DNA from 3 places in the Sphingobacterium sp. JUb56 genome. Region 1 is predicted to be linked to each of the others. Evidence: riboswitches for the same ligand, from Rfam matches in the RefSeq annotation. Region 1 holds a riboswitch; each other region holds the start of a gene.
What was found. A riboswitch is a leader RNA that binds a small molecule or an ion and turns the genes downstream of it on or off. The one in region 1 is predicted to bind thiamine pyrophosphate.
Positions count from the first base shown of each region.

Region 2: it holds a riboswitch for thiamine pyrophosphate, as region 1 does, so the genes downstream of both, thiS (sulfur carrier protein ThiS) here and thiM (hydroxyethylthiazole kinase) in region 1, are expected to answer to the same signal.
Region 3: it holds a riboswitch for thiamine pyrophosphate, as region 1 does, so the genes downstream of both, FHR29_RS19035 (TonB-dependent receptor) here and thiM (hydroxyethylthiazole kinase) in region 1, are expected to answer to the same signal.

Region 1 covers NZ_JACHWL010000001.1:806,928-810,105, forward strand. The annotation lists gene FHR29_RS03090 (SusC/RagA family TonB-linked outer membrane protein) at 1-1,109, opposite strand, end outside; TPP riboswitch at 1,642-1,734, shown strand; gene thiM (hydroxyethylthiazole kinase) at 1,797-2,594, shown strand; gene thiE (thiamine phosphate synthase) at 2,591-3,178, shown strand, end outside.
Region 2 covers NZ_JACHWL010000001.1:3,365,732-3,368,909, reverse strand. The annotation lists gene thiC (phosphomethylpyrimidine synthase ThiC) at 1-1,173, opposite strand, end outside; gene thiS (sulfur carrier protein ThiS) at 1,201-1,449, opposite strand; TPP riboswitch at 1,471-1,569, opposite strand; gene nudK (GDP-mannose pyrophosphatase NudK) at 1,756-2,334, opposite strand; tRNA gene FHR29_RS14375 (tRNA-Leu) at 2,806-2,890, opposite strand; tRNA gene FHR29_RS14370 (tRNA-Gly) at 2,905-2,980, opposite strand; gene FHR29_RS14365 (regulatory protein RecX) at 3,080-3,178, opposite strand, start outside.
Region 3 covers NZ_JACHWL010000001.1:4,466,417-4,469,594, forward strand. The annotation lists gene FHR29_RS19030 (amidohydrolase family protein) at 1-652, opposite strand, end outside; TPP riboswitch at 1,283-1,408, shown strand; gene FHR29_RS19035 (TonB-dependent receptor) at 1,469-3,178, shown strand, end outside.

The DNA.
Region 1 (3,178 bases):
TTGTTGGGTGTAATCCCTTTTGATGAATTATTGGAGTAAGATAGACGAAAAGAACCTTGTGGACTTCCGCCGGAAATACTTACAGAAGTATTTGTACTAGGTGCTAGACGATACGCGTCAAGCATATTGTTTGGTTGTGCAGAATAGACAATTTCGCGACCATCATTATCGAGTACGGTCTGACCTTGAAATCTGGGACCAAAGTTATAACCAGGAGCGGCAACCTGTAATTTTCCATCCGCTGTTTTTATAAAGTCCAAATCGCTACTGGTAGTACCAGGACCAAAATGATTTTGAAAATCTAAGGTTTTATATGCCTGTTCCCATTGGGTATTTTGAGTAATACTTACTCCCAATCCCTTTTGTGCAAACCCGCTTTTTGTGGTAATCAAAATAACACCATTTTGTGCACGGCTACCATAAAGAGCTGTTACCGCTCCCCCTCTTAATACTGTAATATTTTCGATATCATCGGGATTGAGATCTTTTAAGATATTTCCAAAATCTTGATTTCCACCTCGATTAGGTAAGACCATATCTGTGTCCATAAGAATATTGTCAATAACGACTAAAGGTTGGTTGTTATAAGGATCCAAAGAAGCACTACCACGGATACGGAAAATTGGTGTAGATTGAGGACCACCAACGCCAGATTGTACCTGTAGTCCAGGTACCATTCCCTGTAGTGCCGCAATCGGGTTTATCGCTCCTGTGCGACGGATATCATCTCCAGAAACTGTCGTAACGGCAGAACCAATTTGGCTTCTTTTACGCTGTGTAAATCCCGTTACAACGACTTCTTCCAACGAGCCCTCTTCGGGTTTGATAATCATGTTGATGATTTTACTATCGCCAATTTGTACTTCTTGAGCGACGTAACCAATGATGGTAAAACGAAGTGTCTCGCCTTTTTGGGCTTGGATGGTATAACTACCATCTTCTTTCGATTGAGTGGCTCGGGAAGTACCTTTTACGGTAATGGTGACTCCTGAAACTGGTCCAGTGGCACTCGTCACTTTTCCAGTGAGAGCTTGTTGTGCTTGCAGATTGGATATCGAAATGAGGGATACCGAAACCGCCATACAACAGGAGGTGTAAAGTTTTTTCATGTTACTGTAGGTTAAAAAAATAGGGGTTAGTAATATTTGATAAAATAACAGAAAAATGTTACAAGTTGCAAATCTTTTTAAAAAAAAAATTAAAGTTTCTTGAAGAAATAAAACATTATTAATAAATCAATAAAAGTAACTATTGATGTGGTTATATCTTTTTTTTGTTATTCAATATATTGATTATGATAAGTTTACTGAACTTTGTTCAATATGGTAGTGAGAATAATTTCGCTTCTTTTTGGGATAAGTTTATTTTTAAAAATAATAAACCATAGCTCTTTTTTCTATATCCAATGAAAAAGATTATAATAAATAGTTTACATGAAATTGTAATCTATAAAATAAGTATATATCTGACAATATAAATTTTATCTTTAAAGGGAAAATTAAAAAGTGTTGAAAATCACTCATAAATTATTAAAAACTATTCATTATAGGAATTGTTCGCTGATGTATTGTCTAGCATCATTTCATTATGAAATATAAACTTTGATAACTATAAGAATGAATGTTTATATTTTATATCTTTGTTATGCTTTAGGGGTATTCTAAAAAGAATTGAGAGAGTCCCTTTGAACCTGATACGGCTAATACCGACGTAGGGAAAAGCAATACAGTACACCTGTGCTGTTTTGTATGTGGTTTTTTCCTAAAGCATTCGATTTTTTACTAAATGAAATGAACATGGAAAAAACACTTTGGAAGTATATCCAACAAGTAAGAGCGCAATCGCCACTCGTACATAATATTAGTAATTTTGTGGTCATGAATAATACAGCCAATGCCTTGTTGGCTGTTGGTGCTTCACCCATTATGGCGCATGCTAAATCTGAAGTAGTCGAGATGGTCACGATCAGCGATTCACTTGTTATTAACATAGGAACATTAGACGAAGTGTGGTCTGAATCTATGTTATTGGCCGCAAATACTGCTTCTCAATTAGGAAAACCTTGGATTTTAGATCCTGTTGGAGCGGGGGCGACATCTTATCGCGATCATATTCTAAAAGAATTGCTTCGTGAAAAACCCACTGTCATAAAAGGTAATGCATCTGAAATTATCGCACTAAACAAATCTAATCTTATAAAGACGAAAGGAGTGGATAGTACTTCTCAAAGTGGTGAAGCAGTTTTGGCAGCATTGAATCTTCATCAACAATATGGTTCCATTGTTTGTATTTCTGGTGAAACAGATATCGTGATTTCTGGGAGTCAGGAGATTCATCTAAAAAATGGACATCTTTTGATGACAAAAGTAACCGGTTTAGGTTGTTCTGCAACTGCGATTATTGGGGCATTTATGGCTGTAATCACCAATAAAACAGAGGCTGTAACTGCTGCAATGGCTCTAATCGGAGTAGCGGGGGAGTTAGCTGAGAAGGAAAGTAATGGGCCGGGTAGTTTGCAAGTTAAACTTCTTGATAAACTATATAATATCACTGAGGCTGAATTTAATAATACATTAAAATTTGGCATATTATGAATTTAGATACATCTTTTCCTTATCAGCTATACCTCGTAATTTCAGAGCAGGATTGCCGTGGGAAAAATTTCCTTCACGTAGCAGAGAGAGCAATTCTGGGTGGTGTCGATGTCATACAGCTTAGAGAAAAAAATCTAACATCTGACCTATACTTAGCAAAAGCTAAACAATTGAAAGAGATTACAGATAAATACACAATTCCGCTAATCATCAATGATAATCTTGAAGTGGCCCAAAAAGTAGGTGCGGATGGTATTCACGTAGGTAACCGTGATATTTCTCCTCGTGGTATTAGAGAAGTCTGGTATAGCCCAAGACCTCTAGTCGGTTATTCTATTGAAAATCTTGAACAGTTAAAAAATGAGCAAATTCCATTATCCGATTACCTGGGTATCAGCCCTGTATTTAATACTGAAACGAAAAAAGACACTATCACCGAATGGGGGTTAAGAGGTATTGTCGAGATTCGGCAACGAACAGACAAACCGCTAGTTGCTATCGGCAATATTCACATACAAAATGCTCGTCGTGTTATACAAGCAGGTGCCGATTGTTTAGCTGTAGTATCTGCTATATGTGGAAGT
Region 2 (3,178 bases), 2.6 Mb from region 1:
TGCAGCATCGTTAGCATCAGCTATAGAACCTGGTCGAAGTCCATCCCCTAGGGAAAAAGCAACATCATATTCCTTCATAATCTGACAGATCTCTTCAAAATGCGTGTAAAGGAAGTTTTCTTTATGATGGAACAGACACCATTTTGCCATAATCGAGCCACCTCGGGAAACAATACCTGTTACACGTTGTGCTGTTAAATGGATATAACGTAAAAGTACTCCTGCATGGATGGTGAAATAAGAAACCCCTTGTTCGGCTTGTTCAATTAGTGTATCTCTGAATATTTCCCATGTCAGATCTTCTGCAACGCCTTTTACTTTTTCCAAAGCTTGATATATAGGAACTGTACCAATTGGCACCGGAGAATTACGGATGATCCATTCGCGTGTTTCATGAATATTTTTACCTGTTGAAAGATCCATAATTGTATCAGCACCCCATCGGCATGCCCAGACAGCTTTATCAACTTCTTCTTCAATGCTTGAGGTAACGGCACTATTACCAATATTAGCGTTGATCTTTACCAAAAAGTTGCGGCCGATGATCATCGGTTCGCTTTCTGGATGATTAATGTTGTTTGGAATAATTGCTCTTCCGGCGGCAATTTCTTCTCTTACAAATTCAGGGGTAATTAATTTCTTTGGAGTACGGGCACCAAAACTGTGACCGGTGTGCTGATGATCCATACCTTTAGTTGCTGCTTCGATTTGCTCAATACGCTGATTTTCGCGAATGGCTACATACTCCATCTCTGGAGTTATGATTCCTTTTCTTGCATAGTGCAGTTGACTTACATTTTTACCCGCTAATGCTTTTTTAGGTCTATGGCTGTATTCAAAACGGAGTTCATCCAGGTCCGAGTCTGCCAATCTTTCTTTTCCATAATCTGAACTGATTTGTGATAAAACTTGAACATCTTTTCTGTCCAATATCCAATTTTCACGAGTTCTAGCAAGACCTTTGCGGATATCAATCTGTGCTTGTTCATCCGTATACGGACCAGAAGTGTCATAAATAGTGACTGGAGGATTGATTTCTATTCCACCCTTGCTAAGTTTGGTCGGACTTAATGTAATTTCACGCATGGCAACCTGAATAGGATAGAGCTGACCTGAAATATAGACTTTTTTTGAATTTGGAAATGGGGTCTGGGTAATGTTTTGTTCTAACATGATGGTATAGTAATAGGTATAAGAGATTTATCCGCCCTGTGTTGCAGCGATAATTAGAATTGAGTCCTGATGCTGTAGTTTGGTTGTTGCCCAAGCCGTTTTGGGTATAACCTGGTTATTAATAGCGACAGCAATGCCCTTGCTTTTTTCTGGGAATTCCAAAAGCATCAAACCTTCCAAAGAGGTGGGGGGCTGTTCAAAAAAACGTAATTGGTGATTAATTGTGAGTTCCATTCCTTTTAAAATTTTTAAATAAAAAACTTTAGGAATGGCCACAGTTGTGCCGGTATATGCACAATGAAGACATCTACTTTTCCCTACGCCAGTATGATCCGGATCAGGTTCTAAGGGTAAAATCTCAGCCTGCAAATTTTGCAGACACCCCTAAAGTTTCCACTAAACTAGGTAAAAAATCTCAATAAACGAAAAGAGGTAGATTTATTTTAGTCTGTCCATCTTTTTGTGACAGAACCATATACTTTAAGAAGTGAAGTGTTTTATTGATGGGGACTGCTGGTATAGCGAATAATGATTCTCCCTGGCAGAGGTGGAGTTATGGGCAGGGAGAATCAATGGCAAATACTATAAAATATGCTGGAGTTTAATATATTGAAGCAGCATAATGGTTTTGGCATCTTTGATTTCGCCATTATCAACCATTTGCATCGCTTCTTTTATAGGCAATTCCAAAACTTCAATATTTTCTTCCTCCTGTTCTAGCCCACCACCTTCACTGACTTTCATTTCTTTAGCATATTCGGCTATAAAGAAATACAGAATTTCTGTGACAGATCCAGGGGACATATAAGCTTCAAATATTTTACGTACATCTGTAATTTTATAACCCGTTTCTTCTTCAGTTTCTCTTCTGATGCAATCCTCGGCATTATCTTTATCCAACAAACCTGCACAAGCTTCAATCATCATACCGCTCTCATTTCCATTGACAAATGTAGGTAGACGAAATTGACGGGTAAGGATAACTGTTTTCTGTTCTTTGTTGTACAGTAAAATAGTGGCACCGTTTCCTCTGTCGTATGCTTCCCTGCTTTGACTCATAATGGTGCCGTCCTTTTTCAAATATTCGTAAGTGATCTTTCGCAAGACGTACCAATTGTCTGATAAGACCTTGGTTTCTGTGATTTTGATGTTATCTATCATGATTGAGGTATTTCAAATTCGCATTATTAATAATTGTCATATGCATATTTTTCAGTTCTTTTATACTTTTTTTCTAAAATACGGTGGACTTTTAAAAGTAAGTTGTCGATGGCTAAAGGTATATAAATTTATAAACTCCTAAAATTGTTTATATGGGAAAAATCGATCGTGTTGAAGGAAATTTTATTCAGTAGCGATTGCCTTATGAGCTGATATAAAATGATGAAGATCATGTAGAGGACAGGTTAAAAAGTACTTGAGATCTTAGATACATTTTATTGTGTATTTATAGAGGGTTTATAGAGATATACCTCTATGAACCCTCTATAAAACCTCTATAATATCACTATCACCTATCTAGAAATATACAAGATGGAAACAATAAAATGCAATGGTAAATCTATTGATATCAATAAAAAAATCAAAGGTCTATAAACAAGAAAAGCTCATCTTTTGGATGAGCTTTTCTTGTACCTAGGGCGGGAATCGAACCCGCACTTCCTTAACGGAAACAGGATTTTAAGTCCTGCGTGTCTACCAGTTCCACCACCTAGGCAGGTGATATTAATGTGGAGCGAAAAACGAGATTCGAACTCGCGACCCCAACCTTGGCAAGGTTGTGCTCTACCAGCTGAGCTATTTTCGCATTGCTAACAGTTAACAAGTTGTTTTCTGTTTTGGTGATGCAAATATAGAGCTAATAATTAAAAAAACAAATTTTAATATAAGCTTTATTGTCTTTTTTTTATAAGCCCTTTTCTTTCAGGAGAGAAGAAATGAGATCACTTTCGAAACCTCTTGATAAAGCATATTGAAATAACTTGTTTTTTAGAATATAGACATC
Region 3 (3,178 bases), 3.7 Mb from region 1:
ATCCTCCCGTTTTATAACGAAACAATCTATTTTCTTCATCACTCTCTTGATTATGAATACTGATAATATTAACATCAGAAACTGCTTTTTTAAATTTCTTCAGAAGTATTTTCGAACAAGAATAAGGAGCATGTGGTGTAATTGAAGAATGTGCTGGATCAAATTCATGAATCAAATCCTTAGCCTCCTGCAATCGACCATCAGCTTCATCCGGCTCTACTCCGAAGACTTCGACAAAAGTGTGGTAAAGAATCTTACTAGACTCCTTAATGTTAGATGTGTTATCAGAATTCACGTGATCTCCAACTGCCACAATACCATTATTGTACATTTCTTCATCAGCAGCAGCCATCGCTTTATCAATCACTTTTAAAGAAGTGCCACGACTTGTCATAACCGAAGAAAGAAAAGCTGGTAATCCAGTTTTTTGCGGAATCGTACCCTTCATATGGGACAATTCTAAGTGACAATGCGCATTAATAAATCCAGGAACAATAACTCCTTCAAATTTTTCAATATGCTGGCCGCTCAATTCTACGTCTTTACTTTCATAAATCCCAAGGATTTCACCATCATCATTAACTTTTACCACTCCATCTTTAATAGGTAAAGATGTAATTGGTAAGATATAGGTAGCGCTAAAATATTTCATTATTATAAAAACTTTAATAGTTACTTAGCATTCAGGTCAACGCAAAGGAACTGTGGTTATTAACGTTAAAATTCGTGCCAAAATTTAGTAAAAAAAATATTACCATTAAAAAAAACAAATTTACACAATTAGTTTAATTATTTAATCGTGATAAAAATCAAAGACTTTTAGATAAATTAACTTATAAGAATGTAACATAAATTTAAACCTTAATAAAAACTCCCTTGTTGCTAAAAATAATTAACATGAGCTAAAAGTTTGAATTTTAGCATATTTTTTGAAGGTAGGGAATAAGTTTAAATTCAGCCAATATATTATCTAAAAACCACAATTTTATTCATTTTTGTAGCGATTCAATGACGTTATGTCAGTGAAGCATCAATAAATCATGGAATTATAAATGGACATCCTTTTAGTTATTAAAAAAAGAAACCGGATCAATACAGCTACTTTAAAATCCGAAAGAAGCTAAAGATAAAGCAACACAACATTCATCATAATACAATCCTATAAACGAAAATCTATTCCACTTATTTTTACGAGCAAAACAAATTGATATTCCAAAACTCAATTCCTCAACATCCATTTTTACATTATATTTTTAGTACAGATTTTATTTAATACCTTCGCATTATCAATAAGGGGTGCCTTGTTCTACGAACACGAATAAAGGCTGAGATTATACCCAACAATACATTTATGTGTTGTGCACCTGATCCAGATAATGCTGGCGGAGGGAAAAGGTTAGTTAAATAAGTGAAAAACTGTTGTAACCCCTAGCAATAGTTTGTTTAACTCAAAATTCAATTAAAAAACATGATTAAAAATTTAATCAGCACAGTGCTATTTCTAGGAATAACATTATCCGTATCAGCTCAAAACGCTTTATCCATCAAAGTCTTAGACAATGAAACAAAAAAATCGTTACAGGGCGCAAGTATCGTTCTGACAAAAAATCAGAGTAAGAATTTAACAACTGATCGAAATGGTACTTCAAAGTTTTCAGGATTACCTGATGGACAATACGCCATAACAATCTCTTACATAGGCTATAGTACAGAAAAGAAGCAGATTGATCTGGTACAAAATACTGATCTTGAAATCTTTCTAAAACCACGTGCTATAAAAACAGAAGAAGTCCTGGTCATGGCAACACGTGCCAAAAACAACTCTTCTACAACCTATAAAAATATTAGCAAACAAGATATCGCTAAAAACAATTTCGGACAAGATATTCCATACCTACTAGATCAAACACCATCTGTCGTCATAGGATCGGACGCAGGAGCAGGTATAGGATATACAAATATGAAAATAAGAGGATCTGATAATGCCCGCATAAATGTAACATTGAATGGAATTCCGTTGAATGACGCGGAAAGTATGGGCTCATTCTTCGTCAATCTTCCCGATTTTGCATCCTCTACCGAGAGTATCCAGATTCAAAGAGGAATTGGAACTTCTACAAACGGGGCGGGATCATTCGGGGCATCACTAAACATACAATCCAATACACTCGAAAAAGAGCCGTACGTAGAATTCAACAACTCTTTCGGCTCCTATAATTCTTGGAAAAATACTTTGAAAGTAGGTTCAGGACTACTAAATAATAAATTTGCCTTTAATGTTCGCCTCTCACGTATCTTGAGCGATGGTTATATCGACCGAGCATCTTCCGATTTAAAGTCTTTTTATGTAGATGGAGGTTATTATAGTGACAAACATATTTTAAAGGCCATTGTATTCTCTGGCAAGGAAAAAACATATCAATCTTGGTACGGAACACCAGAGCCAAGATTAAACAATGATGTAGAGGGGATGAAAGATTATGCCGTCAATGATGGCTATACACAGCTAGAAACAGAAAATCTATTAAATTCTGGTCGCACTTACAACAAATACCTATATAAAAACCAAACAGACAACTACACGCAAACACATCACCAGTTACATTACACCAATTTTATCAATGAAAAACTAATTTTTAATGCGGCATTACATTACACCAGAGGTGCAGGCTATTACGAAGAATTCCGACCTGAAGACGACTTTTCAAAATACAATTTACCACCAGTCATTTCAGGAACCGATACCATCAAACAAACCGATTTGGTAAGGAGAAGATGGTTAGATAATTACTTCTATGGGACTACCTTTTCCTTCAACTATAATCCTTCACAGACAATAAAATTGACATGGGGTGGAGCTACAAATCAATATAAGGGAGATCATTACGGTGAAATAATCTGGGCAAAATATGCTTCCGCTAGCAACTTAGGGGATAAATACTATCTCAATGATGCTAAAAAAGATGACATCAGCACATTTCTGAAAGCAGACTTTACATTCGAAAAATGGTTATTATTTGCGGATATACAGTATCGTAATATTAATTACCAAGTAAAAGGTGATGACGATAAAATCAAAGGAATGGATTTTAAAAGAAAATTCAATTTTGTAAATCCAAAATTAGGAATTACTTACCTCATCAATGAAAATTCAAATTTATACGCCTCATATGCCTAT